2 regions of the Anaerobacillus sp. MEB173 genome follow, and region 1 is predicted to be linked to the other one. Evidence: a T-box and tRNA genes for the amino acid it is inferred to sense, from the RefSeq annotation. Region 1 holds a T-box; the other holds one or more tRNA genes.
What was found. A T-box is a leader RNA that pairs with one kind of tRNA and senses whether it is charged. The one in region 1 lies ahead of pheS (phenylalanine--tRNA ligase subunit alpha), so its partner is inferred to be a tRNA-Phe.
Positions count from the first base shown of each region.

Region 1 (16,709 bases):
GCAGCTTTTCGGTATGCAGAGATTTTAAAGCTGTTTTCTCCTTTTATTTCCATATAAATTGCAATTGTTTCTAACGCTTTTATCACATCTTTTTTCGTAATCATTCCCCGATCATGCCTCCATTTCTTCTACTATTTTACACGTTTAGCCAATAATTATCATTCTTTCACTTCTCAATAAAAGTAAAAAAAGACAATATAAAAAACCTCTCATTGAGAAGTTTTTTATGGAAATAAGCTGTATTAAAGTTCATTTCCTATCCAAAGGTCTTTTAATAAATCTGAAAGAATAGGAGTATGATCAATGATTAATTTGGCTAAGGTAGATTGGTGTAAGTGTTCTTGAATAAATTCAAGCGGGATCAAAGCTGCAATATGAAGTAGCAAAAACATAACTAAATACGTTTCGATAAATCCTAACGCTCCACCAAGCCAGCCATTCACGATTCGCAAAATCGGCATATGAGCTAAAAAATCAAACATTGATCCGATAATTTGCATCACAATTTTTGTAACAATAAATAAAATCGCAAAGGCAATACCGCTATAATAAACAGATTCTAAATTCAGCATTTCTGCAACCATTGTCACTGTACTATCACTAGGTAATTGCGGATATGGAATCCATAAACGAATGTGTGGTGCCAAATCATCAAAATACATATAGGCTACTACAAAGGATGCGATAAACCCTAAAAAGTGAAAAAGCTGAAGAACAAAACCCCTTCGCAAGCCAATAAAAAAACTACCAACTAAAATAAGTAAAAGTATTAGACTAACCATATTTAATTATTCCTCTTCTTTCTCTTGAAGCTTTTCTAACTGCTTTACCTTTTCTTTTAGTTTAATATATTCATCTACTATATTTACTGCAGTAAGTACAGCTAATTTTGTTGTATCTAAATATGGATTTAGTTTATTTATTTCTTTCATTTTGTTATCTACTAGATTTGCGACCGCTTTTACATGTTGAGATGTTTCTCTCCCAACAATAGTATATTGCTGTCCATATATTGAAACTACTGTTCGTTTTTTATCTTGCTCGCCAGCCACCAAAAAGCCTCCAATCTTAAGAAAAGCGTAAGCGCTAGACAACTTTGGCTATACTTATCATCTAAAGTTAGTTGAAAGAATCCTATTTTCTATCATAACACGAACAATCATATATGGAAATTGTAAATCGTTTCTCAATTTGTTTCATCTATACGGGTACAACCCTTTGGTTCTTCGCTTCATAATCATTTAATTATGTTTTAGCGTTTTTTGTTATACTGTAACAAGGAAAAGTAAAGGAGGCATTGCACATGTCTAATGCGGTTATCCAAGTATCCCCGGCAACAATTGATCAAATGAAACAAAAGTACAACCGTTATCTTCAATCTAAAGTTCCTACTGGAGCGGTGTTCACTGCAAAACCCCCTGGCTGTACAATAACGGCATACAAATCAGGAAAAGTTCTATTTCAAGGAAAAACTGCTTCTGATGAGGCAAGCCAATGGGGAAGTGAACAGCCTAGTAAAGCTAAGAAGTCAAGTACACCACAAAAAAAGAGTGCTTACTCCCCACCGGCTAATATAAGCGAGCTTTCGATCATTGGTTCTGATGAGGTTGGTACTGGTGATTATTTTGGTCCGATAACAGTTGTTGCAGCATTTGCAGCAAAAGAACAGTTAGAACTTCTCAAAGAGTTAGGAGTTAAAGACTCAAAGGCGTTAAAAGACCCGCAAATTGTTCAAATTGCGAAGGATATTATTCAGGTTATCCCTTATACTCTGTTAGTTCTTCACAATGAAAAATACAATGAATTACAAGCTAAAGGAATGTCACAAGGGAAAATGAAAGCATTATTACATAATCAGGCATTATTAAAACTGCAGGCAAAACTTGGTTCTGCTCATTATGACGGCATCTTAATTGATCAATTCGCTGAACCTTCGACCTATTACAATTATATAAAAGATCAAAAAAACCAAGTGAAAGAAAATGTCTATTTCAGTACACAAGGCGAAGGGGTACACTTAGCTGTCGCTGCCGCTTCAATCATCGCCCGCTATTCATTTATTCAGCAAATGGATAAATTAAGCAAACTTGCTGGATTTGACATTCCTAAAGGGGCTGGGAGCCAAGTTGATATCGCAGCAGCAAAATTAATTCAAGCAAAAGGTGAACAGGCACTTCGTACATTTACTAAACTTCATTTCGCTAATACAATGAAAGCAAAAAAATTAGCAAAAAGGTAAGTGAAGACTATTCAAAGGGCTACTAACGAGTAGCTCTTTTATTTTATTTACAGTTTCTAGTTATATCTCATCTTCATTGAATATACATAGAGTAAATGGTAATGCCGAAAATCAAGCACCAAATGCCAATAATTTTGCATCGACAATTTTTAGGTAAAGGGGGCTTTTGCCTATGTCGATTGAAGTACTGAATACTGTCCAAATGTTACATGCGATTTTAGATAGTATCGATGAAGGAATTCATGTCATTAATGAAAAAGGTGTTACGGTTTATTACAACAAAATCGCTGCCAAACATGATGGTGTTGATGTGAAGGAAGTATTGGGAAAACATTTATTGTCGGTATTCCCCTCACTAACCCCTGAAACGAGTACACTTTTGAAAGTAATAGAGACGGGAAAGCCAATTTATAATCAACAACAAACTTATACAAATGTTCGTGGCGAACTGATTGATACCGTGAATACGACCATCCCAATTATTGTCGATCATAAGTTATTTGGAGCAGTAGAAATTGCGAAAAACTTATCGAAAGTGAAACAGTTATCTGAAAAACTCCTTGACCTTCAAGCAAAAGTGAATGAGAACAAGCAAGCAAAGACGAAAAAACTTACTATACAACATACAACCTTTCAAATGAGAGATCTCATTACAAATAATGAACAATTAGATTACACAAAAAAGATTGCCTTGAAAGCTGCCCGTACATCCTCCCCGATATTAGTATACGGTGAAACAGGCACTGGTAAAGAGCTGCTCGTACAGTCGATTCACAATGCCTCCTCAAGACAAAATCAACCATTTATTGCTCAAAATTGTGCAGCCATCCCTTCAACCCTACTAGAAGGCATCCTCTTTGGCACTGTAAAAGGAAGCTTTACCGGTGCCATTGACCGCCCTGGATTATTTGAAATCGCTCATAATGGCACACTTTTTCTCGATGAAATCAATTCAATGCCACTCGACCTCCAGGCGAAGCTGTTGCGGGTACTCCAGGATGGTGTTGTTCGACGTATTGGCAGTACTAATGGTGTCGCCTATAATGTACGTATCATTACCGCATTGAATGAACGACCTCAGGAGTGTATTCGTAAGCAAGTACTCCGTGAAGACTTATACTATCGTATTAATGTTGTTTCCCTAAGGATTACTCCACTTAGAGAGCGCCCTGAAGATATTGAAAGACTAACGGAGCACTTTATCAAAAAGTATAATTATCGCTTTGAGCAGCTCGTCACTACTGTTGACAAAGATGTGATGGAATTGTTTCATCGCTATGAATGGCCTGGTAATGTGCGTGAATTGGAGCATACGATTGAAGCAGCGATGAACTTAGTTGAAGGAGATACTATTAAAAAGGAACACCTCCCCTTTCATTTCGTTGAAAGGATGAATAGTATAAGTAAGCATCAGCAAAAGATTACTCCATTAAGAGAAACGATGAAGACTGTTGAAAAAGAATTAATCGTAAAAACAATGTCCTATACAAACGGAAATATCCAACAGGCTGCAAAGCTCCTTAAAATACCACGCCAAACATTACAATATAAACTTTCAAAATATGATTTAAAGTAGAGTGCCGATTTTTTGGCGCTTTTTTTCTTTTCCATCAATACAGTATCTTGATATGACTGAAAGTAACCTTTGGCACAAAAATTGCATTTATATTTATTGAAACACCTTTATTAAAGGAGGCAACTGCTCATGTTACATGATTTATATAAACCAAAAAGACATTGGAAAGACGTAGAGCTATGGAAGGATGTTACTGAAGAGCAATGGAATGATTGGTTATGGCAGCTGACACATACAATCCGTACGCTGGATGACTTAAAAAAGGTTGTTAATTTAACACCAGACGAAGAAGAAGGCGTTAAAATTTCAACGAGAACAATCCCTCTAAACATCACACCCTATTATGCTTCTTTAATGAATCCTGATGATCCACGCTGCCCAATTCGAATGCAGTCTGTTCCAGTCTCAAAGGAAATTCAAAAAGCAAAGTATGACTTAGAGGACCCTCTATTTGAAGATGAAGATTCCCCAGTTCCTGGTTTAACTCATCGTTATCCAGACCGAGTTCTCTTTCTCGTGACAAATCAATGTTCGATGTATTGCCGTTATTGCACACGTCGGAGATTTTCCGGTCAGGTAGGAATGGGGGTACCCAAAAAACAGCTCGACGGTGCGATTGAATACATTGCAAACACACCACAAGTTCGCGACGTCCTTCTATCTGGCGGGGACGGACTTCTTATTAATGATCAAATCCTTGAATACATTCTGAAAAACTTACGAGCGATCCCTCACGTTGAAATCATTCGGATTGGGACTCGTGCTCCGGTTGTATTTCCACAACGCATCACTGAAAACTTATGTAACATTTTAAAAAAATATCACCCTGTCTGGCTAAATACTCACTTTAATACGTCACTCGAAATTACAGAGGATTCAAAGCGGGCCTGTGAAATGCTTGTTAACTCAGGTGTCCCTGTCGGAAATCAGGCTGTCATTTTAGCAGGAATAAACGACAGTACACACATCATGAAAAAATTAATGCACGATTTAGTAAAAATCCGTGTACGTCCTTATTATATTTACCAATGTGATCTTTCAGAAGGAATAAGTCATTTTCGTGCTCCAATTTCAAAAGGATTAGAAATCATTGAATCCCTTCGTGGTCATACATCTGGCTATGCCGTTCCAACATTCGTTGTTGATGCACCTGGCGGAGGAGGAAAAATTGCCTTACAACCGAATTATGTCATTTCACAAAGTCCGGCAAAAACTGTCCTTCGAAACTTTGAAGGGGTTATCACGACATATCCAGAACCTGAAAATTATGTTCCTGGAAGGGCCGATAACTACTTTAATGAATACTACGAAATTACAGACCGAGAGCCTTCTATTGGTATTCAAAGTTTGATGAACGATGATCAGTTTAATCTTGTGCCAGAAGGATTAAAGAGGTTAGATCGCCGTAAAAGCTATGAAAGTAATGCCTCCCATTCCTCATTAAAGGATAAACGACAACATCGTGACCAATTAAAAGAGAAGAAATGGCAAAAAGAACAAGAAAAGTATAAGACTGATTCTGAGTCCTAGTGATTCACGTTTCCTACCAGCTAGCATAACTTACAATGATGGTGAGAGGAGATGATTGTGGTGAAATGTCAATGGTGTCGTGCTGATAAAGCAAATCAAACGAAAAAATTAGCACACTGGGAGCTTCCGGATGGAAGACGGGCAATCACAATAACAAATATTCCATCGATACATTGCAGTAATTGTAAAATGCATTATATTGCTGATGAAACCGTAGAGAAAATTGAAGACCAATTACTGTTAATTGATACAAAAAAACTATCAAATTCAGTTAGCTATGATGCACTAATGGAAATTCCAAGAATCATTCCAAAAAACTATTTTAAATAATGAAAGTCCGGCTTCCTGATTGGAGGCTGGACTTTTCAACTATCAACTTAACTTTCAACTATCAACTTTTAACTTTTAACTAATTATCCCCCTTTTTCACCCAAATATTCATATCTTCAAACCCTGTACTAATCACGCAGTTTTTTACTAGTGTCCCTTCATAATGGTAGCCTAATCGTTTAATCGTTACATTCATACCAACAGATAGTGCTCTAGTGAGAGAATAATAGTGATGAACATGTCTTCCTTGAAGCTGCTTTTCAATTTCAACAATTACCGGTGCTAATAAATTCTTCCCTCGATGAGACGGATCTGTTGCACAATCCGTAATTTCAGCACTGTTATACGGATTAACCATAGCTGATGCAGCACAGACAATTTGGTCATTCTGTTTTGCAACGACAAAGAAGTAATCATCATTCATTGATTTTTCGATATATTTGGCATCAAAAATATTAGTTGGATACCTCTCAAACACAGTGCGATAAAGAGCAGATAGTTGAGCAATGTCTTTCTGTTGTATCCGTTCAATCGTATAACCAGTCGCAGTCGTCGAGATGGAATACTTTTTCTTATCCGCTAAGGCGATTTGAATAATTCTCTCTCGCTGAGACAAGTCATTATCCACCTTTCGTTCTTGCTGATGAAATTTTGAAACAATCATCCCATCTTGTCCATTAAAAAATCCTTGAATTTGTCCTTCTAACTGATATTTTTCTTTTTGGAAATACTTTACATAACCAGGTAATGTGTAAACTATCGTTTTTCCGGGCATGTGTTGTTGTTGCAACGTTTTCAACTGGAAAATTTCTGTTTCCGGTGCTTCAATCACATAGGCAACAATTCGTTCATTTTTCGGATCAATATCAATTTGATTTTTAATAAGATAACCCCCTGTCAAACAGCTCTTTCTCCTATCATATTCTAAAAACAAAACAGATAAGACAAAAAAGAAGACGTGCGCTTCAACAAAGCACGCACGTCTTAACTTTTAACTTTCAACTATAAACTAAAAAGCTTATCCCCTAAGAACAGCTCCAACTTTTTCAGCTAGACTAGAAAGGACATTTTCGTGTACTTTCGTTACCTCTTCATCTGTTAATGTCTTCTCAGGATCAAAGTATGTGAGCGAGAATGCGAGAGATTTCTTTCCTTCTTCCATATGCTCGCCTTGATATAAATCAAAGATCGCAACTTGCTTTAGAAGACTTCCTCCAGCTTCTTCGATGACAGATTGCACCTGACCAGCGGCAACTGCTTCATCGAGTACTAATGCAATATCACGTGACATCGCCGGGTATCGTGGCAGTGCCTCATATGTGACATGATCCACTTCTGTTGTTAGAAGCGTTTCTAAGTCTAATTGAAAGACATACGTTTCATTTAAATCCAATTCTTTTTGTAATGATGGGTGAATTTGGCCGATATAGCCAATTTCTTGCTCCCCTAACAAAATTTGTGCTGTTCTTCCTGGGTGAAGTCCAGCCTTTTTGCTTTGAACGAAAGTAATGTCTGGATCTATTCCTAATTGTGCAAATAATCCTTCTAATACCCCTTTGGCAACAAAGAAGTCAACAGGCTTCTTTTCTCCTTGCCATAAATGACTATGCCATAGACCAGTATATGCTCCTGCAACCATTTCCTTCTCCTCTGGTTGCTTTGTCACTGCTTCTTCCTCTGTTAAGAAGATTGACCCCACCTCATAGACAGCTACATCATTAATTTTTCGATTATGATTATATGAAAGTACATCAAGAAGATGAGGTACAAGACTTGTTCTCATTGTACTGCGGTCTTCACTCATTGGCATTGCCAGTCGAACTGGCGACATGTCCGCAAATTCATTTGCTAAGCCTTTCGCTTTTGCTGAGCTCGTTAATGAATACGTAACGGCTTGGAATAGTCCCGCACCTTCTAAATAACGACGTACATGACGACGCTTCATTTGGTAATCCGTTAAACTTCCTTGCGTTGTGACTCCTTCAGGTAATGTCGTTGGAATATGGTCATAACCATACAATCTGGCGACTTCTTCGATTAAATCCTCTTCAATTGTAATGTCAGGTCTTCTTGTTGGAACATGTACTGTTACCGTATCTCCATCTTGTGTATATGCAAATTGAAGACGTTTTAAGATTCCAGTTACAGTGTGAAGAGATAACTCTGTTCCTAATACGCGGTTAATACGTTCTAATGATAATGGAACTGGCAGTGGCTGTGCAGCTAATTCGTTATATTCCACAATCCCTTCCAGGACGGTACCACCGGCTAGCTCAACAATCAGTGTTGCTGCTCTATCAGCAGCTTTGGCTACACGATTTGGATCGACTCCTTTTTCAAAACGTGTGCTTGAGTCACTGCGTAGCCCAAGGTCACGTGAAGCTGTTCGTACTGTTGCTCCTTTGAAGTAAGCTGCTTCAAGAAGAATGGTTTTTGTATCGTCTTGAACTTCTGAAGTTGCACCACCCATCACTCCTGCTACAGCGACAGGATCTTTGCCATTTGTGATGACCAAGTGCTCGCTTGTCAGCTTTCTTGCCGCATCATCAAGTGTCACGATTTCTTCACCTTCATGGGCACGGCGAACTACAACTTCCTTTGAACCAAAGCGGTCATAATCAAACGCGTGTAATGGTTGCCCATATTCAAGCAGAACATAGTTTGTCACATCGACAACATTACTGATCGGTCGAATACCAGCAGCAACTAAGCGATTTTGTAACCATAATGGTGACGGTCCAATCGTTACATCTTTTATAACTCTGGCACCGTAATATGGATTATCATCTGACGCTTCAACTTTTACACTAATATAATCTGAAGCCACTTCGTTACCTTGTGGAACTTTTACATCCTCAATTTTAATATCACGACCTAAAATTGCCCCTACTTCATAAGCAACCCCAATCATACTTAAACAATCTGCACGGTTTGGTGTCAGATCCAATTCCAATACTTCATCATGTAAATTTAAAAATTCAAGCGCATCCCCGCCAACTTCAGCATCGTTCGGGAAAACAAAAATCCCTTCAGAAAACTCTTTCGCAACAAGCTTGCTTTCGATTCCTAGCTCTTGTAAAGAACAAATCATCCCGTGTGAAGCTTGACCACGGAGCTTTGCCTTCTTAATTTTGAAGTTCCCTGGTAAAACTGCTCCTACTTTTGCAACAGGTACCATCTGACCTGCAGCAACATTCTTTGCCCCACATACGATTTGCACATGCTCTTCTTCCCCAATATCAACCTGGCAAAGGCTTAACTTATCGGCATCAGGATGCTGCTCGCGCTCTACGACATGACCGATAACAACATTCTTAATCCCTTTATTCATTGGGTGCACAATATCAACTTCGATACCACTTCTTGTTAACCTTTCCGCTAATTCTTTAGCTGTTAAATCTGATATATTTACATAGTCTTGTAACCAACGATATGAGACTAACATCTAAACTCCTCCTTTATCTTTCTCTTTGAAATTGTGTAAGGAATCGGTAATCATTTGTATAGAAATGACGAATATCATCAATGTCATACTTTAACATCGCCAAACGCTCAACTCCCATACCAAATGCAAATCCTGTATATTTCTTTGAATCAAATCCGCTCATTTCCAGTACATTCGGGTGAACCATTCCAGCTCCCAGTACTTCAATCCATCCTGTTTGTTTACAAATTCGGCAGCCTTTACCGCTGCACATCCCACATGATACGTCAACTTCTACAGATGGCTCGGTAAATGGGAAGAAGCTTGGACGCAGACGGATTTTGCGATCTTCTCCAAAGTATTTTTTTGCAAATGTTTCAAGTACACCTTTTAAATCACTCATTCGAACGTTTTCGGCAACATATAAACCTTCCACTTGCATAAACTGATGTGAATGTGTTGCGTCATCATCATCACGACGGAACACTTTACCCGGACAAATAATTTTAACTGGACCTTGCCCCTTGTACTTCTCCATTGTTCTTGCTTGAACAGGTGATGTATGTGTACGTAATAATAAATCATTTGTAATATAGAACGAGTCTTGCATATCCCTTGCCGGATGATCCTTCGGTAAGTTTAATGCTTCAAAATTATAGTAGTCCGTTTCTACTTCAGGACCTTCAGCAACAGTAAAGCCCATTCCAATGAAAATATCTTCGATTTGTTCAACAACCAATGAAAGTGTATGTTGTCCGCCAAGTGATACTGGACGACCCGGTAATGTCACATCGATACTTTCTGCAGATAGTTTCTTTTCAATTTCAATTTCTTCTAACTGCTGCTCTTTTGCTTCAAGCTTTTCTTGAATGACGGCTCTTACATCATTCGCTAATTGTCCAATCACAGGACGCTCTTCCGCGGATAATTTACCCATTCCCCGAAGAACTTCAGTAATTGGACCCTTCTTTCCTAGATAAGCAACGCGAATTTCCTGCAAACGTTTTAAGTCATTTGCTTCTTCTACTAACGTAACAGCTTCCTGCTGCAACTCCTGCAAACGTTCTTTCATTTCACAAACCCTCCATGATTAATTTAGAATTTAAAATGTAGAATTTAGAATTAAAACCTTTACTAAGCTGTTTAGTTTGTTGTTCTTCTCTGAGTTACTGTAGACAATTCTACATTCTAAATTCTTAATTCTAAATTGCTTTTTATTGTTTTTTTTCATAAAAAAAGAGTCCTCTCCCTAGGCCAAGGGACGAAGACTCGCGGTACCACCCTACTTAACAATAGATAGTCTATTGTTCACTTCATTTAGATAACGGCATCAATCTTATACCGATTCAACCTTAATAAGAAATCATTCTTATGTTCCGGCGATAGCTCCAGAGTGAATTCAACTACTTCTACTATAGAAATGCTTACAGTCTCAGGCATTTCCTCCCTGCATAGCGAACAGTAGGTTACTACTCTCTATCATCACTTTCCTCTTTATACAATTGTTATATATTATAGAGAATAAATGGGACTGTTGCAAGTCAGATCATTACCCTTTTAAATGATAAAGAAGGATACCTGTGGCCACTGCTACATTCAATGATTCAGCCTTCCCGTAAATCGGAATATAGATATTTTGATCTGTTTGCTCAAGCCACTTTTGCTTTACACCGCTGCCTTCATTTCCAACAATTAAAGCAAACTGATCCATAATTGAGCCTACTTCTTTGTACAAAACCGCACCTTTCAATGCTGTTCCAAAAACAGGAACTCCTGCATCCTTACATTTCCCTATCCATTCTTCAAGATTTCCCTTAATGATCGGAAGGTGAAAAAGTGAACCTTGAGTTGAGCGGATTACTTTACTATTAAATACATCAACAGTTCCTTCCCCTAAAATAACTGCACTAATACCAGCACTATCAGCAGTTCGAATCATTGTCCCTAAATTTCCCGGGTCTTGGACACCATCAATTAGTAAAAATTGTCCTGTTTTAATATTTAACGTTCGCGATGTAAATAACTCACAAACTGCTGCTACTCCTTGAGGAGTTTCTGTTTCACTAAGTTCACTCATCACCTTATCAGTAACAATATACATCCTAATATTATCTACCTTCCAATTGCTTGGAATTGAAAAATTTTCAGTAACAATGATTTCAAAGATTTCGATTCCATGGTTTAATGCTTCCTCAACAAGATGAGGACCTTCAATAATAAAACGCCCTGAATTTTCTCTGCCCTTCTTTGAGTGAAGCTTCTTCCATTCCTTCACCCGCGCATTCTTATGCGACTCAATCCGATCCATCAAAATTGCTCCTTTGCCAAATCTCCTGGCCAATTCTAAATTTTAAATTCTAAATTCTAAATTCTCCTCAACTATTATAACCACATTTGGATACATAATCCAACGGTCAAGATCAAATACTAAAAGTGTTGAGGATGTAACATATCTCTATTTAAGGAGGGTTAAATCATGAGTTTTAATTTACGTAATGCAATACTAGCAAATGTTTCAGGTAGTGATGCCCAACAGGTTGAAGCAACGATTACTGATGCGATCCAAAGCGGCGAAGAAAAGATGCTGCCTGGTCTTGGTGTCCTATTTGAAGTATATTGGCAACAAGCGAATGAGCAGGATAAAAATGAAATGATTCAGCAAATTTCAAAAGGATTACAAAGATAAAAGCCGGGCAACCCCGGCTTTTATCTTTTCTTTATTCAAAAATAATTTTATTCACTGTATCTTGATCTAACTTCTTAATAACCTCTACTATAAGCTTTACTGCATTTTCAAAATCATCACGATGAAGAATTGCTGCATGTGTATGAATGTAACGAGTCGCAATCGTAATTGATAATGCTGGTACCCCATTAGCAGTTAAATGAATTGCTCCGGAATCGGTCCCCCCTCCAGCCATTGCATCAAATTGGTACGGAATATTATGTTCGTCAGCAGTGTCTGTTACAAAATCACGTAACCCTTTGTGGGCAACCATTGATGCATCATACATAATAATTTGCGGGCCTTTCCCCATTTTCCCGAGACCTTCCTTCTCAGAAACTCCCGGAGTGTCAGCAGCAATTCCTACATCAACACCAAAGCCAATATCTGGCTTAATCAAATGTGCGGCAGTCCTTGCTCCACGAAGCCCGACTTCCTCTTGAACGGTTCCAACGCCATAAACAGTATTAGGATGGTCCACATCTTTTAATTGGCGTAACACTTCAATCGCAATTGCACAGCCAATTCGATTATCCCACGCTTTTGCCATAAGCATTTTTTCATTTTTCATAACCGTAAATTCGCATACTGGAACGATTGAATCTCCTGGTCGAACTCCGAATTCCATCGCTTCTTCCTTACTTGTCGCACCGATATCGATAAACATATCTTTCTTATCAACAGGCTTCTTGCGTGCTTCGGGGCTAAGAATATGTGGCGGTTTTGAACCTATGACACCGGGAACATTTCCCTTTCTTGTCATAATCGTTACACGTTGTGCAAGCATAACCTGCTCCCACCAGCCGCCAACTGTTTGAAACTTTACAAATCCTTTATCATCAATACTTGTTACCATAAAACCAATTTCATCTAAATGGCCGGCAATCATAATTTTTGGCCCTTCTTGTGAGCCCTGCTTCTTTGCAATTAAACTACCTAAATTGTCAGTTGTAATTTCATCAGCAAGCGGTTCAATAAATTTACGCATAACATCCCGTGCTTCGCGCTCATTTCCCGGAATTCCATTTGCGTCCGTTAGTTCTTTTAACATCTGTAATGTATGATCAAGCTCTGCCATATGTAAATGCCCCCTCGTTTCATATTGGTGATAAAATTACTTCATTCTATGTATTTCTATTCCTATTATAACCATTTACACTTTATTAAACAATTTGGACACAATACAACTGCCCAAAAAGAAAAAGGATTGATGCTTACTAATGTAAGTTCAATCCTTCTCCAAATCCTATTATTTTCCAACTAGGAAAAGACTAATACTTGGGATAAATGAAATAATTAACACATTGACAATCATCATAATGATAAACGGAATAATTGCTCGGACCAGGCTTTCAAACTTTGTCCCTGCGATATTCGAGGCAACAAACAAGTTAATCCCAACGGGTGGTGTAATAAATCCAATTGCTAAGTTCACAATCATGATAATTCCAAAGTGGACAAGATCAATCCCCATCGCTTGGGCGATTGGAACAAGGATTGGCGTTAAAATAATAATCGCTGCAGCAGTCTCTAAGAAAACTCCAACAACCAGTAATAATAAATTGATAATTAAAAGAGCGATAATCCAATTATCTGTAACCCCTAACATCATCTCCGTCATTTTTGCCGGAACTCTTTCCCTCGTCAAAAAGTACCCAAAGGCTGATGCACCCGCAATAATGAACATGATCACTGATGTAATTACAATTGATGATGAAAAGATTTCCGATAAATCTTTCCACTTGATTTCTCGATAAATAAACAGACCGACAATTAAACCATACACTACCGCGACTACGGCTGCCTCCGTTGGTGTAAAGACTCCACCATAAATACCGCCCAAAATAATAACCGGCATTAACAAGGCAAGAAAAGCATCCTTGAATGCTAATAAAAAGTCCTTAAAACCAAACTTTTCTCCTCCACCGTATCCTTTAACAAGAGAGACAAAATAAACAAGGAGCATTAATGATGCAACAACAAACAGTCCCGGAATAATTCCTGCGATAAACAAATCGCTAATTGAAACTCCGGCAATAACCCCAAATAACACGAGTGGAACACTTGGCGGAATCATAATTCCGACAGTACCACCTGTTGCTTGTATTGCGGTTGCAAAACTTTTATCATATCCCTTTTTGACCATTGCCGGTATAAGTAGTGAGCCGACAGCTGCTGTTGTTGCTGCTGCTGAACCTGAAATAGCTGCAAAGAAAGCACATGCCATGATTGAAACAAGCCCTAATCCACCGCGGACACGTCCAAAAATAACATTTGCCAAGTGAATCAGTCGTCTAGAAATCCCGCCACTTTCCATTAGCTTACCTGCCAAAATAAAAAATGGGATGGCTAATAATGGGAAGGAATCGACTGAGTTAAACATCCTTTGCATAACAGCAATAATTGGCACAGAATCTTGAATAATAAAAACTAAAGTGGCTGACATTCCAAGTGCAATTGCAACTGGAACATTGATTAAAAATAAAAGAATAAGAATAAAAAATAATAGCGTTGCCATACTATACACCCTCCTTCTTCGTAAGCTCTATCCAAGTAATGTGAAGAAGGTTAATTGATAAAATAATGCCACTAATTGGTATTACTGAATAAACTGCTCCCATCGGAAGTCGTAATACTGGTGAAAGCTGTGCCATTGATCTTTCAGACAACGAAAACCCTTGTTGAATTAAAATATAGAAGAACCCTATACAAACGAGCGTAGATAATACGATAGAAGCCTTTCTTAATACAGAAGGTAATAGATTAACAAAAACCTCGATCCCAATATGAGCCTTCTTAGACATCGCAAAGGCTGCTCCTAAAAAAGTAATCCAAACCAAACAATATCGAGCAAGCTCTTCAGTCCAAGCTAATGGTTGGTTTAAAACAAAGCGAAATAGCACCTGACAAAAAACAGCGACAATTAACGTAACTAAAATAACATTTAATAGGTACTTGATTGAAAGATTCATATAATGTATAGCTTTCCCCATAACGTTTTCACCCTCTTAAAAATCTCTTTACTTAATCTCTTTTCCCTTCTCTACTAAAAAAATAAAATGGGGAGAGCGAACATCTCCCCCCATTTGTGAACCATTATTGTGCTTCTAAAATACGTTGTAATAAATCTTGATTTTCAAAACCAGCTAAAACATCAGCAATACCTTCACGGAATGGTTGAACATCAACATCTTCAATAATTTCCATTCCTTGTTCACGCAATTTTGCTAATGATTCTTGCTCCATTTCAACAATTAGTTCTCTTTCATATGAACCAGCTTTACGTCCTTCATCTACAACAATTTCACGCAGATCTTCAGGTAACTTGTCATACGTATCTTGACTCATCATAAAAATCGCTACAGAATATACGTGTCCAGTTAACGTCATGTACTTCTGATTTGCTTCAAAAAGATTAAATTGATCAGCAACAATCGCTGGATTCTCTTGAGCGTCAACTACGCCTTGCTGTAAAGCTGTTAAAGCTTCTGTCCATGCCATCGGTGTCGGTTGTGCTCCAAGTGCCTGAAAAGCAGCTAAATGAATTTCATTTTCCTGAGTACGGATTTTTAAACCATTTAAATCTTCTGGCTTTTCAACTGGGCGAATTCCATTTGTAATATGTCTAAATCCATTCTCACCCCATGATAAAGGGATAATTCCTTGACTTTCTAAGCTGGCAAATAATTCTTCACCAATTTCAGTTTCTTCTAATACTTTAACCGCTGATTCGCGGTCATTAAATAAGAACGGTAAGTCAAGAACACCTAATTCTGGTGCAAAGTTCGTAACCGGTGCAGTTGAAGAAACGACTAAATCAACAGTTCCAAACGTTAACCCTTCAGTTAATTCACGTTCTGCTCCAATTTGACTGTTTGGAAAGATTTCAATAAGCACACGACCTTCAGTACGTTCCTTTACATTGTCAGCCATTTGTTGAAATGCAAGTGTGTAAGGATGGTCTTCCGGAAGTGAATGTCCTGCTTGTAATGTATAAACCGTATCATCTCCGCCAGCTTGTCCAGCATCGTCTGTACCCGATTCATTTGATGATTGTTGATCGCCACCGCCACAAGCAGTTGCTAATAATCCAATGATTAATATCATTACTACTAAAAATAAATTCTTTTTCTTCATGATTTACTCCCCTTTTATATTTTATTTAAAAACTATAAATCTAAAAATCTACATATCTTACCACTGAACGTAACGTAACACCCCCTCAGTCTACTAAAATTTTTCCAGGGTTCATAATCCCTTTAGGATCAAGCGCTTGCTTCAATGCTTTCATTGTTTCTATCGCATTCCCATGTTCTCTTCGTTGATATTTACTTTTTCCAATACCAACCCCGTGCTCACCTGTGCACGTTCCGCCTTTTTCTAGTGCATATTCAACAATGCGACTATTCAATTCATGTGCTTTCTTGACCTCTTCTTCATCACTTAAATCGATCATCACTAATGCGTGAAAATTACCATCACCGACATGCCCGACTAAAGCACCATCTAATCCGATGTTATCAATCTGTTGACGAGCATTTTCAATCGCTCCGGCTAGTTCCGAAATAGGAACACTAACATCGGTAACCATCAATCGTTTGCCTGGTGCTCCATGGATAAAGGCATACGCTAAATCATGACGGGCATCCCATAACTGTGCACGGCCCTTTGAATCCAGTTCAAATTTAAAATCACGACATCCAGCTTCATGAACAATCTCTGTTGTAAAATTAACATCTTGTTTAAGTCCAGCATCGTTCCCATGAAATTCTAAAAATAATGTCGGATTCTCATCATAAGATGTGCCACTGTGAAGATTTACCTGTTTCATTGAGCGTGCGTCAACAAGCTCAACCCGGGCAATTGGAATACCTGCAGACAAAAT
Region 1 covers NZ_JBJMAU010000005.1:216,346-233,054, forward strand. The annotation lists gene polX (DNA polymerase/3'-5' exonuclease PolX) at 1-104, opposite strand, end outside; gene ACJ2A9_RS12865 (CvpA family protein) at 243-782, opposite strand; gene zapA (cell division protein ZapA) at 789-1,052, opposite strand; gene rnhC (ribonuclease HIII) at 1,304-2,239, shown strand; gene ACJ2A9_RS12880 (sigma-54 interaction domain-containing protein) at 2,412-3,815, shown strand; gene ablA (lysine 2,3-aminomutase) at 3,945-5,345, shown strand; gene ACJ2A9_RS12890 (YokU family protein) at 5,397-5,675, shown strand; gene ablB (putative beta-lysine N-acetyltransferase) at 5,755-6,576, opposite strand; gene pheT (phenylalanine--tRNA ligase subunit beta) at 6,694-9,120, opposite strand; gene pheS (phenylalanine--tRNA ligase subunit alpha) at 9,134-10,171, opposite strand; T-box leader at 10,354-10,591, opposite strand; gene ACJ2A9_RS12910 (TrmH family RNA methyltransferase) at 10,649-11,407, opposite strand; gene sspI (small acid-soluble spore protein SspI) at 11,576-11,785, shown strand; gene ACJ2A9_RS12920 (M42 family metallopeptidase) at 11,817-12,902, opposite strand; gene ACJ2A9_RS12925 (TRAP transporter large permease) at 13,074-14,342, opposite strand; gene ACJ2A9_RS12930 (TRAP transporter small permease) at 14,344-14,817, opposite strand; gene ACJ2A9_RS12935 (DctP family TRAP transporter solute-binding subunit) at 14,921-15,961, opposite strand; gene ACJ2A9_RS12940 (FAD-binding oxidoreductase) at 16,047-16,709, opposite strand, start outside.

Region 2 (16,709 bases), on a different contig from region 1:
TAATGTATCATAGAACAAATGCGAAATTTAGCTTGTTTTGTTTTATACAGTCTGTTATAATCTGATAATGCGAGTAATTAACACACCGTTAATTATTTGCTCCTTGCTCCTGAAATCAGGAGCCGCTTAGACCAAAAGGAGGTGACTTGGAATGCGTAAGTACGAAATTATGTACATTATCCGCCCAAACCTTGAAGAAGCAGCTACAAAGGAAGTAGTTGAGCGTTTTAATAACGTTTTAACATCTAACGGAGCTGAAATCGAAAAGGCAACAGAAATGGGTAAACGTCGTTTAGCATACGAAATTAATGATTTCCGTGAAGGTTTCTATATGCTTCTTAACGTAAATTCAAATCCAGCTGCAATCGCTGAGTTTGATCGTCTAGTTAAGATTAACGAAGATATCATTCGTCATTTAGTAACGAAAGACGAAGAATAATATGTAACAGGGGAGGGGTACTGATGTTAAACCGCGTTGTTCTAGTTGGGCGATTAACGAGAGATCCGGAATTGCGGTTTACTGCAAATGGAGTTGCAGTAGCTACATTTACACTCGCAGTGAATCGACCTTTTTCTAATCAGCAAGGAGATCGTGAAGCAGATTTTATTAATGTTGTAGTTTGGCGTAAGCCAGCTGAAAACGTGGCGAACTACTTGAAAAAAGGTAGTTTAGCAGGCGTTGATGGACGCTTACAAACGAGAAATTATGACAACAATGAAGGACGTAAAGTGTTTGTTACTGAAGTTGTAGCCGATAGTGTTCAGTTCTTGGAGCCTAGAAGTGCTGGTGGATCTGGTGGCGGCAACCAAGGTGGCGATTTTTACGGAAATCCTCCAGGCCCAATGAATGATAATGGATTTAGGAGTCAAAATCCTGGTCCAAATCGGAACAATAACTCTCGGTTTGACGAAGACCCTTTCGCTAGTGATGGTAAACCAATTGACATTTCAGATGATGATTTACCATTTTAAAAACGATACAATACGTGCGATATAATAAATAAAAAAGATGAAAGGGGGCTTTCAACATGGCTGGTGGACGTCGTCGTGGACCAAAGCGTCGTAAAGTATGTTACTTTACAGTAAACAAGATCAAAAAGATCGACTATAAAAACGTTGACTTACTTAAGAAGTTCGTTTCTGAACGTGGTAAAATTTTACCTCGTCGTGTAACAGGGACTTCTGCTAAGTACCAACGTCAATTAACAACTGCAATCAAGCGTGCTCGTCAAATTGCATTGTTACCATATGTAAGTGGTGAATAATCACTTATATTGAGGCAGCAAGGGTTAAAACCTTGCTGCTTTTTTGTATGGTGTTTTGCAGCAGAATCAAAGAATGGTGTATTGAATAAAAAAAGGTGGCTTTGGAAAAGGTATGAGTAACTATTACTATTTCGTTTAGCATTTCGTATAAAGTGAGCTAGTTAGAATCCTAAAGGGTGGAAATTATGAACAGCATTATTGTTGCATTACCAGCTTATAATGAGGAAATAGGTCTGCCAAAGTTATTAGATAAATTAATCAATGTAAGAAGATATATGACTAAGCCGTTGGAAGTTGTCATTGTCAATGATGGTAGCACAGATCGGACAAAGCAAGTACTTGACCACTATTCGACTAATTATCCGTTTATTACATACATTGATCATGAGCAAAATAAAGGGCTTGGTGAAGCAATGAAAACTTTATTTACTCATATTTTGCATGGTTATGGTGATGATGACATAGTTGTTACCCTAGATGCTGATAATACCCATAACCCGAATATTATTCCATCGATAGTTTCGAAGTTAGAAAAAGAGAAGTTGGATGTCGTGATTGCTTCTAGATTTACCGAAGGTGGAATAGAGGTTGGTCTATCACCATTAAGAAAGTTGTATAGCCGCGGAGCAAAACTGTTTTTTAAAGTGTTTTTTCCAATTGCAAATGTTAATGATTATTCGAGCGGTTACCGAGCATATCGAATTCAATACCTTAGGAAAGCGTTCAACCTTTATAATGGAAAAGTAATAACGTCTAATGGATTTGAGTGTATGGTGGAATTGCTGGCCCGTTTTAGTAAGATTGGAATCAAAGTAGGGGAGTATCCTCTTGTTTTAGAATATCATTTGAAAGAAACACCTAGTAAGATGAATGTAGTAAAGACAATTACAGGTTATTTTACATTATTATCAAAAGTGAAAAAACCACCTCGATTAAATTAAGAAAGGAAATTGTATGACTAACCTTATCATAATTCTTGTTTCGGTCTTATTGGGTTCAATTGGGCAAGTTATACTTAAAATTGGCGCAAATAAATTAGGGTCATTATCGTTTGGCTTACATACCATTTTTTATGACCTTGTTCGTATTATGAAAACCCCAGAAATCATGCTGGGGCTCGTTTTTTTTGGTTCAAGCTTTTTATTGTGGGTTAAGGTATTAACAAAATCAGAACTTAGCTATGCCTACCCAATGGTAAGTCTCGGTTACATTAATGTCATTATTCTTTCTTACTTTTTATTCAATGAATCTTTCACAACAATGAAAGTTATCGGTAATATTTTTATCATTATTGGAGTTATTCTTTTGAACAAATAAAAAGGGGTTGTCACTTATGACATCCCCTTTTTGATTACTGTAACTGGAAAAAAGAATAATCACTATCATTAATAATAACGTTAATCTTTTTATAATGTTTCTCTAAATAGTTTCGATAAGAATGATCCGTATCTCCGTAAATATATCCTTTCACTGGAAAAAAATATCTTGCTCCATGTGAAACAAAATACTTTAACTCCTCCTCAGGACCTTTCGGAATGTAATCATAATAATTAATGTTAGCCCTCCAGCCTTTCCTGGAACTGGCATTTAAAAGTTCGGGTGAAAAGGTTCCGATTACAATTAAATCATCATCTTCTGTATATTGTTTCACGACCTCTGCTTGTTTAACTAAGCCAGCTTTCTCTTCAAAGTATGGTTTCACTTCTGAAAAACTAACAATACTGATGATTGTCATCAGCATAATAAAGGGAACAAAACCACCTACCCATCTGAAACAATAAGCTAATGGCTTGGCAGCAAAGATCGCTATAACTGGACTAATAAAAACAAGGTAATAGTTAAATTGAATGACGGCAACGATCGTTACCATTTCTAAAATGAAAGCAAGTAAAAGTAATACGATTGGATACTCAACCTTCCAATTTGTCATGAAAACTCCGATTAGAAATAAGCTAAGGCAAATGAGAGTAAAAGATTTCGGTAAATACGTCTGAAAAAAGTCTAATGCCTCAGGTGTAAAAAGAGCTGTGGTGAATTTAGGAATAATATGCTTTGTCCCTATTCCACTTACAAAGTTAAATTCGGCCACTGATTCTAGCCACTTAAAATAAATAAGTGGTGGCAGTAGTGAAATGGCGGCAAATATCCACAGCTGCCATGTTCTAAAAACGTTTTGTTTATATTTCATGATGCTCATGATAAGCATCGGGATCCCTGCAAAAATCGTTGGAACTTTAATAGAAATCGCTATTGCTGTCATAAAAGCAGCTGCGATAATGGCCCAATTTTTCTCTTCGATGATCCATTGACAAAAGAAGTAGAAAGCACCTAAAAAAAAGAAAAGAGCTGCAGCCTCTGGCATAATCGCTCTTGAGAAATAAAGGTTTAACGGAAAAATCGAATAGAGCAATGTGGTTATCCACGCCATATTCATGGAGTAAAACCTTTTTACGATGTAAAACAGGAAATATGCTGACCCAGTAAAAAATAAGAGCGGAATTAGTCTTGCTATTTCATAATGGAATCCAAATAGTTTATAAAGGATTGCGATAAGAAAAGTTGTAATTTGGAATTCAAGTTGTGCATAATTTGGTGGGACACCATCATAGTTCAATTGTGGATAGAGGATATTAAACCGATCCTCAACAAAATTACGAGCCATTGATTCAGTATCGCTTTGTCGCCAGGACTCTCCGATTTCAAAAGGAGAATGAGAGAGATAAGGCAGCCTTAATGAGAAGATGAATAATAATAAAATTATGAGAATTACTTTTTCGGATGAACGTAAGGGCTTCATAAATAGGACTCCTAAAGGTTATGTACTATTTATTTATTATTTCCAAAATCAGCTGAAAAAATCGAAATAGTTATGCTTTATACCAATTGTTGCCGCCTTTTTATTTTTTGTTTAGTATAGAAATATGATATTCTTTTTACAGTTGCAAAAGAAACAAATAGGAAAATAGGCTGTTTTTGAAACTTGGAGTTTATAATGCCTGCTTTTTTCCGATAAAGAAGTTAGAAGCATATAGTTATTAGAAGGGCAACTTTCTCTTGAACTAGAGAGAAGTTGAGAAGAGGTGGAAGAGTGAGAGAAACAAGAAAGTTAACAGAGGGAGCAATAATCGCTGCTCTGTTTGCAATTATTCTTTTTTTAACATTATATGTTCCGATTGTGGGGTCAATCGTTATTTGGCTATTGCCGATTCCTTTTATCATTTATGTATTACGGCATGGTTTAAAGTCCGGGCTCTCACTATTAGTGGTTACATTTTTTGTTTCATTTATTATCGGCGGGGTTATTGTTTTACCGTTAACATTTCTATTTGGCACAGGTGGGATCGTTGTTGGTGAACTGTACAGGAGAAAGAAAAACGCCTTTACTGTATTGTTAGGTGGAAGTTTGACGTATATGGCTAACCTTATTCTATATTTTGCGGGGAGTATCGTTCTTTTTGATATCCATCCGATAAGAGCCATTCAAGAGATGATGCTGCAATCCGTACAAACCGCAGAAAATATGTTAATTGGAATCGGTCAAGAAAATACAGATCAGCTCGAATCATTTATTACATTGATTGAACGTATTGATGATCTAACACCAAGCATGATTATTTTAACAGGAGTTACGTTCGCACTGATCATTCAGTTGATCGCCAAAATCGTTGTAACCCGTTTAGGTCATGATGTGGAAGGGTTTAAACCATTTCGTAATTGGATGTTCCCAAAATCATTTCTTTGGTATTACTTGATTGTTACCTTGTTTGTTATCTTTGGTGTTGAGGAAGGAACGTCACTCTATCTTATTGTTTGGAATCTCTTTCCGATATTAGAGCTAATTATGACGATCCAAGGTTTATCGCTCATCTTCTTTTACTGCCATCATAAGCAAATTGCAAAAGCATTACCTATCAGTATCGTAATTGCAGGATTTATTTTCCCATTTGTTCTTTATCTTGTTCGAATCTTAGGTATAATTGATTTAGGATTTGATTTACGTAAGCGGATGAATACACAAGAGAAGTAGGAGTTGAAATAATGCCAAAGTTCTTATTGAAACGCTGGCATGGTTATCATGTGATTGCCTTATTTGTATTGGCAACATTATCTATTGCAGTTTTAACCTATTACCAATGGATAATCGGCTTATTAGGTTTTTTTCTGTTAGGGCTATTATTAATTTATGCACTTCAAGCAAAAGCCTCATTTATCCATGATTTAGAGGATTATATCGCGACATTGTCCCATCGAATTCATAAGTCCGGGGAAGACACCTTTTTGAAGTTACCGTTCGGGGTTGTTCTTTATAATGAGAATTCGGCTATTGAGTGGGTAAATCCTTATATGACGTCATTTATTAATAATGACTTATTAGGACACCCTCTAGAAAAGATTTCAAAAGAGCTTACTACAGCTCTGGAAAGCAAAGAAAAGAAAAGAATTATTACGATTAATGATCATAAATATCTGCTTAGCTTTCAAAGAGAAGAGGGAATCGTTTATTTCTTTGATGTAACGGATCAGGAAAAAATAAAAAGGCTTTATGAAGAAGAACAGCAAGTCATTGGATTTATATATTTAGATAATTATGATGAAGTAACACAAGGAATGGACGATCAAATTCTTAGTAAGCTCGTAAGTCAAGTTACATCATCTTTAAATAGGTGGGCGCAAAAGCATGATATTCTTCTTAGAAGAACATCTTCAGACCGCTTTATTGCGATTTTTAACCAACGGACACTTGAGCTTGTCGAGGAAACAAAATTTGATATTTTAGACGAAATAAGAGAGTCAACCGGGAAAGAGAAAATTCCGTTAACATTAAGTATTGGAATTGGAAGCGGTGAATCTTCGTTAAGAGAATTAGGAGCTTTGGCACAGTCCAGCTTAGATTTAGCCCTTGGACGTGGCGGAGATCAAGTAGCTATTAAGCATAAAACGGGCAAGGTGCGTTTTTATGGCGGGAAATCTAATGCTGTTGAAAAAAGAACCCGTGTCCGGGCCAGGGTAATCTCTCATGCACTGCGGGATTTTGTAAACGAAAGTGATCGAGTCGTAATAATGGGACATAAAAATCCTGATATGGATGCAATCGGTGCGGCAATTGGGATATTTAAGGTTGCTGAAGCAAATGGAAAAGAGGGCTATATTATTCTCGATAAAAATGAGCTTAATTCCGGTGTTCAAAAACTCATGGATGAAGTTGAGAAGCATGACCGGTTATGGGCTCACTTTATTACACCCGAAGAAGCACTGGAAGAGATGACTGACCGAACGTTACTCGTTGTCGTTGATACACATATTCCGTCACTAGTAATTGAGCCGCGTTTGCTGAAAAAAGTTGAGCGTGTTGTCGTTATCGATCATCATCGACGTGGCGAGGAATTTATTACTGACCCTGTGCTTGTCTATATGGAACCGTATGCTTCATCAACTGCAGAATTAGTGACTGAATTGCTTGAATACCAACCAAACCGAATAAAAATGGATATTTTGGAATCAACCGCCCTGTTAGCCGGGATCATCGTTGATACAAAAAGTTTTGCCCTCCGTACAGGAGCGCGAACATTTGATGCGGCTTCTTATTTAAGATCTCAAGGTGCAGATACTACTTTAGTCCAAAAACTATTAAAAGAAGATATAGAGCAATATGTGAAGCGATCAAAGCTAATTGAAAGTGCAACAATTTACAAAGGTGGTATCGCCATTGCTAAAGGGCACCCGGATAAATGCTATGACCAAGTGTTAATTGCGCAAGCTGCCGATACCTTGCTTACAATGAATGATGTGATTGCATCGTTTGTTATTTCAAAACGAAAAGACGGCAAAATAGGAATTAGTGCTCGCTCATTAGGCGAGGTGAATGTGCAAGTAATTATGGAGGCTCTTCAAGGTGGAGGGCATTTGACACATGCGGCAACCCAAATTAAAGGCATATCGATTGTTGAAGCGGAAGACATGTTAAAAGAGATTATTGATGATTACCTTAAAGGAGGAGAAGAGTAATATGAAGGTTATTTTTCAACAAGATGTAAAAGGAAAAGGAAAAAAAGGTGAAATCAAAAACGTATCTGAAGGTTATGCAAGGAATTATCTTTTTCCTAATAATCTAGCTGTCGAGGCATCAAAGGGTAATGTAAAAACGTTAGAGGTAAAGAAGCAAAGTGAAGAGAAAAAAGCTGCTGAAGAATTAGAAGAAGCAAAGCGTTATAAAGAAGAGCTAGAGAGCCTGACGGTTGAAGTGAGAGCGAAGTCTGGTGAAGGCGGGCGCTTATTTGGAGCAATCTCAACGAAACAAATTGCAGAGACTTTAAAGAAAATGAAAAAGAAAGTTGATAAAAGAAAAATTATGCTAGATGAGCCAATTCGTGCACTTGGTTATACAAATGTTCCAATTAAGCTTCACCCAGAAGTAACTGCAACTGTTAAAGTCCATGTTGTAGAGGAGTAAAAGTTAAAGTCAATAACAACACACAAGATATTTACTGTTAAATATTGATTGTGTGTTGTTTTGCTTTTTCATAGTAGAATAGAAAACATGTGTTAGATTATGAGGAGAGGGAGGAAGGTAGCATGAGTGATTTATACGCAGACCGTACGCCCCCGCAGAATATCGAAGCAGAGCAGGCGGTAATTGGCGCTATTTTCCTGGAAGAACAAGCGATCGTAACAGCTTCAGAGAGACTGGCTCCTGAAGACTTTTATCGTGCCGCTCATCAAAAAATCTATACAGTTATGCTAGATTTGGCGGAAAAAGGGGAACCGGTAGATCTAATTACGGTAACAGCTGAGCTTCAAGACCGAAAGTGGTTAGAAGAAATCGGTGGAGTATCGTACTTAAGTGATGTAGCCAATGCCGTTCCTACAGCTGCAAATATTGATTATTACTGTCAAATCGTTGAGGAGAAATCAACGTTGCGTCGTTTAATCAGAGTGGCAACAACGATTGCTGCTGATAGTTATACAGCTGAAGAAGAAGTAGATTCAATTCTCAACGATGCCGAAAAAACGATTCTTGAAGTTGCCCACAGAAAAAATACCAGTGCTTTTATATCAATTAAAGATGTACTCGTAGAGACGTACGATAATATAGAGATGCTCCAAAACCGTCAAGGTGATATTACAGGGATTCCGACTGGTTTTATCGAGTTAGACCGTATGACAGCGGGATTCCAGCGCAATGATTTAATCATTGTTGCTGCTCGTCCATCGGTCGGGAAAACAGCCTTTGCATTAAATATTGCGCAAAATGTAGCAACGAAAACGGACGAGAATGTCGCGATATTTAGTTTAGAGATGGGTGCAGCCCAACTCGTCACTCGTATGCTTTGTGCGGAAGGAAATATTGATGCACAGCGAATGCGTACTGGACAATTGCAAGAAGAAGACTGGACAAGATTAACGATGGCAATGGGCAGTCTTTCGAAAGCCGGAATCTACATTGACGATACACCCGGTATTCGAGTAAATGATATCCGTGCCAAATGCCGTCGTCTCAAGCAGGAAAAAGGTCTTGGAATGATTCTGATTGATTACTTGCAATTAATTCGCGGTAATGGCCGAAGCGGTGAAAACCGTCAGCAGGAAGTTTCAGAGATTTCTAGATCATTAAAAGCTTTAGCGAGAGAATTAGAAGTTCCGGTTATTGCTTTGTCACAGCTTTCACGTGGAGTTGAATCAAGACAGGACAAACGACCAATGATGTCCGATATTCGTGAATCAGGAAGTATCGAGCAGGATGCCGATATTGTTGCCTTTCTATACCGTGACGATTATTACGATAAAGAAACAGAGAATCAAAACATTATCGAAATCATCATCGCTAAACAACGTAATGGTCCAGTTGGCACTGTTGAATTAGCGTTCGTAAAAGAATACAATAAGTTCGTCAATCTTGAACGGCGTCACGACGAAAGCAGTATGCCACCAGGAGCGTAAAAAACAGTTGAAAGTTGAAAGTTTTACACACCAAATGATTCCTTCTAGCAAATAAAGCTAGGGGGATTTTTTTAGTTTAGAGTTTAGAGTGTAGAATTTAGAGTTGATTGAAAGCATTTTCTAGGACGCCTTCTTTGTATTACTGACAATGGTCTTCACTCTAAACTCTAAACTTTCTTTTAACGAACATAGTATTAATAAAAAACAAAAAATGTTCGGGTTTTATTGACTTTTTTTTAGAATATTTGGTACACTAATAAATGGTTTCAGACATTATTCTTTTTAAAAACAGGAATTTTTACATACACTAATGTCGTTGAAACAACAATGATTGTTGTTAAAGAAATGATGATTAATATTAAAATTTTAAAACATGGATAATGCACAAGTGTATTGTGTCATTATGATCCTGGAGGTGCGCCAAATGTCATCAGTTGTCGTAGTAGGAACCCAATGGGGTGACGAAGGTAAAGGGAAAATTACAGATTATTTATCAGAAAAAGCGGAAGTAGTAGCTCGTTATCAAGGCGGTAACAACGCAGGGCACACAATCGTCTTCGGTGGCAAAAAGTATAAATTACATTTAATCCCGTCTGGTATTTTTTATAAAGATAAAATTTGCGTGATCGGTAATGGAATGGTTATTGATCCGAAAGCATTAGTTGAAGAATTAAAATATTTACACGATCATGGTGTTGATACGAGCAACCTTCGTATTAGTAACCGTGCTCATGTGATTCTTCCATATCATTTGAAATTGGATATTGTAGAAGAAGAGAGCAAAGGCGCTAACAAAATTGGTACAACGAAGAAAGGTATCGGACCAGCTTATATGGACAAAGCTGCCCGTATTGGAATTCGAATCGCTGATCTTCTTGATAAAGAAGAATTCGAGCAAAAATTGGAGCGTAATTTAAATGAGAAGAACCGTCTACTTGAAAGAATGTACGATGCAGAAGGGTTCACTAAAGAAGAAATTTTAGATGAATATTATGAGTATGGTCAGCAAATTGCACAATACGTTGTTGATACATCTGTTGTTCTTAACGATGCGATTGACGAAGGGCGTCGTGTATTATTTGAAGGTGCACAAGGGGTAATGCTTGATATTGACCAAGGTACATACCCGTTTGTAACGTCTTCTAACCCGATTGCAGGTGGAGTAACAATTGGTTCAGGTGTTGGACCTTCAAAAATTAACCATGTCGTTGGTGTAAGTAAAGCATATACAACTCGTGTAGGTGATGGCCCATTCCCAACGGAACTTCATAATGAAATTGGTGATCGTATCCGTGAAGTGGGAAATGAGTACGGTACAACTACTGGAAGACCACGCCGTGTTGGTTGGTTTGATAGCGTTGTAGTTCGTCATGCTCGCCGCGTGAGTGGAATTACAGATTTATCTTTAAACTCAATTGATGTATTAACTGGGATCGAAACGTTAAAGATATGTACTGCATACAAATACAACGGAGAAATCATTAAAGAGTTTCCAGCAAGCTTAAAAGTATTGGCACAATGTGAGCCAGTTTATGAAGAGCTTCCTGGTTGGACGGAAGACATTACAGGAGTGAAATCATTACATGAGCTTCCTGAAAATGCACGTCATTACATTGAGCGTGTATCGCAATTAACAGGTATTCCATTATCGGTTTTCTCTGTTGGACCAGATCGTAATCAAACAAACCTTGTTCGTGGGGTATTTGCGTAAAAACATATTAGTTTAGAGTGTAGAGTTTAGAGTGTAGAGTTGTTTTTTGGGGGAGTATCATCGAGGTTTAAGAGCCCCTTCGAAATGCTAACGAACAATTCTAAACTCTACATTCTCAACTCTAAACTAAAAAAGTTTTTAAAAACACTTGCATCTAATCTTTGGACATGTTATTATTAATCTTGTCGTTAAGACAACACATTACAACTACGAGCCATTAGCTCAGTCACGAGCGAAACAGCATTGGGAAACTACGAGTTGTTTCGACACAGCAAGCGACGGAGCGATACTGGTAGAGGAAGAAACAGGTAAGACCACGGAGCGAAACATCGTCCGTAAGCTTCATGAGAAGCATCATTGAATAAACTACGAGCCATTAGCTCAGTCGGTAGAGCATCTGACTTTTAATCAGAGGGTCGAAGGTTCGAATCCTTCATGGCTCACCATTTCTTTCAAGAAGTGGCCCGTTGGTCAAGCGGTTAAGACACCGCCCTTTCACGGCGGTAACACGGGTTCGAATCCCGTACGGGTCACCAATAAAATCAATTTATTACGTTCGCGAGGTGGAGCAACGAGCATTACATCATTGAATGTACTTCGAGTTGTTTCGACGCAGCAAGCAACAAAGCGATACTTGTAGAGGAAGAAACAGTGTAACTGACTTCAGAGCAAGACATCGTCCAGTAACTTTATAACGTCGCGGGGTGGAGCAGTTCGGTAGCTCGTCGGGCTCATAACCCGAAGGTCATAGGTTCAAATCCTATCCCCGCAATCTGGACCCGTGGTGTAGCGGTTAACATGCCTGCCTGTCACGCAGGAGATCGCCGGTTCGATCCCGGTCGGGTCCGCCATTTGTTTTTATAAGTTTAAACTCTAAACTAAATAAGGCTCGATAGCTCAGTCGGTAGAGCAGAGGACTGAAAATCCTCGTGTCGGCGGTTCGATTCCGTCTCGAGCCACCATTTATATTGATTATTTGCCGGCCTAGCTCAATTGGTAGAGCAACTGACTTGTAATCAGTAGGTTGGGGGTTCAAGTCCTCTGGCCGGCATTTTTCATTTATTTATTCATAAGAAACGAGAAGCCGTCATATAATGACTGGCTATTTTTTTTGAAAAAAATTGAAGAAGTTTAGTCCATCTTTACCATATTTTTAGATTACATGGTACTTTCATCAAATCATGTGCTAAAATAGTAAAGGTGTTGAATTGTGTCGATTTTGGGAAATTTGTACGTCAATTCATCGAATAACTAAAATTTTTATTATAATAGAATACGTGACTAGCAAAAGTGTCATAGTTTTTTTAATAAATGTAAAAGGTTATAGGAGGAGAGCGATGCGTTTAATCATTGAAAAGATCGCCTCAAAGGTAGTATCAAACTGTATAAATAAATTAACTAGCTTAGTTAAAAATAAGAAACTTGCAGCAGGATCGACAGCTTGTGCAGTATTACTATTTTCAGGGGCAGGTTTAGCAGATAACCCGAAAATAAATGGAATTGAAACAGTCTATCATGTTTATATTGATGGAGATCAAATTGGTAGTGTCGACTCATTACAGCTAATTGATCGAGTTGTTGAGAAGAAGATAAAAGAAGTAGAAAATGAAGTGGATGAAGAGGGCTTTACTTATGTTATTGGTGAACAACTAGAAGTTGTGCCAGAGAAGGTTTTCCAAGTACGAACTAAAAACAGCCAAACACTTGAACTATTAGAGGATCAATTATCAGTGATGGTCGAATCTATTGTTCTATCTGTTGGTAATAAAATAGTAGGTCACATTAGTAGTGAAGAAGAAGCAGAAGAGGCAATAGCTAAATTAAAGCAAAAATACGTTTCAGAGACAGTGTTAGAGTCACTGGAAAATAAAGTAGAGATTGATGAAAATGAACAATCTTTACCTAAGCCAGGTGAATCAGTTATTAGTGATGTGCGTCTCTCAGAGGAGATTACATACAAAGAGGATGTTGCAAAAGTTGAAGATATTTTAACCGTTGATAAAGCGGTGAAACAATTAACCCTCGGAACGTTAGAAGACAAAATTCACGTTGTACAACCAGGTGATGTGTTAGGTTCAATTGCTGAACAATATCAACTATCAGTCGCTGAAGTATTAGCGATTAATCCAACGATTACAGAAGGAACATTACTGCAAATTGGTGATGAAATTAATGTAACAGACTATGAACCTTATGTTTATGTTATCGTTGAAGAAAAGAAAACGGCAAAAGAAGAGATTCCTTTCCAAACTGAAACGAAAGAAGATGCAACAATGTGGAAAGGGGATACGAAAGTAGAACAAAAGGGTTCACCTGGGGAAAGAACCGTAACATATGAAATCATTAAAGAAAATGGACGAATTGTCAAGAAAAGTGTGATAGAAGAAGAAATTACTATAGAACCCGTGAACAAAATTGTAATTAAAGGAACGAAAGAATCTACATCTCGTGGAACTGGACAATTTTCATGGCCGGCAGTAGGTGGCTATATTTCAAGCTATCAAGGGACGAGATGGGGACGTTTTCATAAAGGGATTGATATTGCTAGACCAAGTAATCACAATATACTAGCAGCAGATAATGGGACGGTTTCATTTGCTGGCTGGGATGGTGGTTATGGAAACAAAGTGATTATTAATCATAACAATGGTTACAGCACGGTCTATGCCCACTTAAGTTCAATTGATATCAATGTAGGCGACACAGTAGGTTCAGGTCAAAAAATTGGAGTGATGGGTTCAACAGGGAATTCTACTGGTGTTCATCTGCACTTCGAAGTCTATAAAGATGGTAATCTCAAAAACCCAATGGATTATTTAAATAGATAGTATTCAAGAAGGGGATGTCACTCAAGAGACATCTCCTTTTTCGAGCTAAAGGATTTTTATTTCCATAACTTTATAGATTTGATTTTGCCGCAAAAGCAGGTAAGTAGAGGAACGTATGATAAAATGTTAGAGTAAGACATGTGAAAATGTAAAATTAAAAATGTAAAATGTAAAAAGCATTTTAATTTCAAAAAGTAGCTTTTATATAAATAGATACTCAATAGAAGGAGCGAGTTTGGGTGGATAAGAAAATTCTTGTTGTTGATGATGAGCAGCCTATTGCTGATATTTTAAAATTCAGTTTAGAAAAAGAAGGATTTCAAGTAGAGTGTGCGTATGATGGTGTCGAAGCCATAAAGAAAGTTGAACAAGAAACACCTGATTTAATTCTTCTTGATATTATGCTTCCACAAAAAGACGGAATGGAAGTATGTCGTGAAGTACGGAAGAAATATGATATGCCGATTATTATGCTAACAGCAAAAGACTCCGAAATTGACAAAGTTCTTGGTCTGGAGCTAGGTGCGGATGATTACGTGACAAAGCCATTCAGTACAAGGGAATTAATTGCAAGGGTAAAAGCAAATTTACGTCGTCATAGTAAGAATACAGAAGAGCAAGAATCAGAGAGTACAGAAATTGTTATCGGATCATTAGTGATCCAGCCAGATGCATATCTTGTTTTGAAGAGAGGACAAGCGATTGAGTTAACTCATCGTGAATTTGAACTGGTTCATTACTTGGCAAAGCATATTGGTCAAGTGATGACACGAGAGCATTTACTGCAAGCAGTATGGGGCTATGATTATTTTGGTGATGTAAGAACTGTTGATGTAACGGTGAGAAGGCTACGGGAAAAAGTTGAAGACAACCCTAGTCATCCGACATGGATAATTACACGCAGAGGTGTTGGCTATTATTTACGGCATCATGAGGAGAGCTAAGTAATGAAGAAAGTCGGTTTCTTTAAATCGATCCATGTAAAATTAGTACTGATCTATGTTTTACTCATTTTAATTGCCATGCAAGTGATTGGTGTTTATTTTGTACGTCAATTAGAAGAGCAGCTGATTACAAATTATTTCAAAATGCTAGATGACAGAGCCAATTTGCTCTCTTATAATGTCGAGCAAGAGATGATTAAGACACGGGATGATCAATCTCCCTCACTGACAACGGATATTCATTCATTGTTACGTGATTTCTTTTCAATCGATCAAGCCGAAGTTCAAGTGATTGATCATAATAAAATGGTTGTTGGTACATCAAACCTTAATAATCGCCATATTATTGGCCAGTTAAGCACGGAAATTCGTGTGAAACGAGCGCTCCTTGGGAGAGAAGATGAAGCTATTTTACGCGACCCGCAAACAGGCCACCGTGTAAGAGTGATGGCAGTTCCTGTTAAATCAAACAATGATATTATCGGAGCGATTTACATTGAAGCTTCCATTGAAGCGATTTATGACCAAATAAAACAGATCAATCAAATTTTTGCTACAGGTACATTCATCGCCTTAACGATTACAGCACTATTGGGAATTATCCTTGCAAGAACAATCACCCGTCCGATTGTTGATATGCGTAAGCATGCTGTGGTCATGGCTAAAGGTGATTACTCAAAAAATGTCCGTGTGTATGGTGATGATGAAATTGGACAGTTGGCGATGGCTTTTAATAATTTAACGAAAAAGCTTGAAGAAGCCCATGCTACAACTGAAGGTGAAAGAAAGAAGCTTAGTTCTGTGTTAGCCCATATGACAGATGGTGTTATTGCTACTGATAAAGAGGGTAGGATTATTTTAATGAATAACAGAGCAGAAGATTTGTTAGCCGTTAATCGAGATGCCGTCCTTGGTGCATCTCTCTTACGATTACTGCATTTATCAGACACTATTACATTAGAAGAACTTTATGAAAGCACAGAACCTATTTTACTCGACTTTGGTGGAGATCATCGGGACTATATCGTAGAAGCAAAGTTTTCGGTGATACAAAACGGAGATGGTCCTGTTAATGGATTAATTGCTGTTGTTCATGATGTAACAGAGCAAGAGAAAATTGAACAAGAACGAAGAGAGTTTGTTGCTAATGTTTCTCATGAATTAAGGACACCATTAACGTCTTTACGAAGTTATTTAGAGGCTTTGGCCGATGGAGCAATGAACGATCCGGACATCGCACCTAGGTTTTTGCAAGTGACACAGAATGAAACGGAACGAATGATTCGACTAGTGAATGACTTATTACAGTTTTCAAAGATGGACAGCAAAGATTACCGTCTTAATTTTGAAGAAATTAATCTTACTGAATATGTAAATATGGTCATTGATCGTTTTGAAATGGTGTCGAAAGATGGAAGAATCACATTTGAACGAGAAATTGAATGGGAAGATATGTATGCCAGCGTTGATCGCGATAAAATTACACAAGTGCTTGATAATATCATTTCAAATGCGATTAAATACTCTCCGGAAGGTGGGGTTATTACGATTGGAGTACATCATGATGGACAGGAAAATATTCGTATAACCGTAACCGATCAGGGTTTAGGTATTCCCCGGGAAAGCATCAATAAAATCTTTGACCGCTTTTATCGCGTTGATAAAGCCCGTTCCCGTAATTTAGGAGGAACTGGTCTTGGTTTAGCCATTGCAAAAGAAATGGTACAGGCTCATGGCGGTGAGATATGGGTAGAAAGTGAATGGGAAAAAGGAACAACGATTTCTTTCACGCTTCCTCATTTAGTAAGAAGGAGTGAAGATGGTGCTTGAGCATATTAAAACAGTTATTTTAACAGCTCTTGTCTTAATGAGTGTTGTTTTAACATGGCAGTTGTGGACGTTCCAACCTGATTATGGATTATTAAAGCGTGATGACAAAGGCTATGTCGAAAATAATCCTATTGGCGAGACTCTTTCTATATCGAAAGTGATTCAACCTGAATCTATGATTGTCTTTGATCAT
Region 2 covers NZ_JBJMAU010000007.1:26,814-43,522, forward strand. The annotation lists gene rpsF (30S ribosomal protein S6) at 152-439, shown strand; gene ssb (single-stranded DNA-binding protein) at 463-972, shown strand; gene rpsR (30S ribosomal protein S18) at 1,029-1,265, shown strand; gene ACJ2A9_RS14890 (glycosyltransferase family 2 protein) at 1,451-2,206, shown strand; gene ACJ2A9_RS14895 (EamA family transporter) at 2,220-2,582, shown strand; gene ACJ2A9_RS14900 (ArnT family glycosyltransferase) at 2,617-4,062, opposite strand; gene ACJ2A9_RS14905 (YybS family protein) at 4,354-5,292, shown strand; gene ACJ2A9_RS14910 (DHH family phosphoesterase) at 5,304-7,271, shown strand; gene rplI (50S ribosomal protein L9) at 7,273-7,716, shown strand; gene dnaB (replicative DNA helicase) at 7,839-9,203, shown strand; gene ACJ2A9_RS14925 (adenylosuccinate synthase) at 9,628-10,914, shown strand; tRNA gene ACJ2A9_RS14930 (tRNA-Lys) at 11,285-11,360, shown strand; tRNA gene ACJ2A9_RS14935 (tRNA-Glu) at 11,376-11,450, shown strand; tRNA gene ACJ2A9_RS14940 (tRNA-Met) at 11,613-11,686, shown strand; tRNA gene ACJ2A9_RS14945 (tRNA-Asp) at 11,690-11,765, shown strand; tRNA gene ACJ2A9_RS14950 (tRNA-Phe) at 11,801-11,876, shown strand; tRNA gene ACJ2A9_RS14955 (tRNA-Thr) at 11,893-11,965, shown strand; gene ACJ2A9_RS14960 (peptidoglycan DD-metalloendopeptidase family protein) at 12,252-13,742, shown strand; gene yycF (response regulator YycF) at 13,982-14,686, shown strand; gene walK (cell wall metabolism sensor histidine kinase WalK) at 14,690-16,516, shown strand; gene ACJ2A9_RS14975 (YycH family regulatory protein) at 16,509-16,709, shown strand, end outside.
Region 2: it encodes a tRNA-Phe, which carries the amino acid that the T-box ahead of pheS (phenylalanine--tRNA ligase subunit alpha) is inferred to sense. The anticodon was not compared.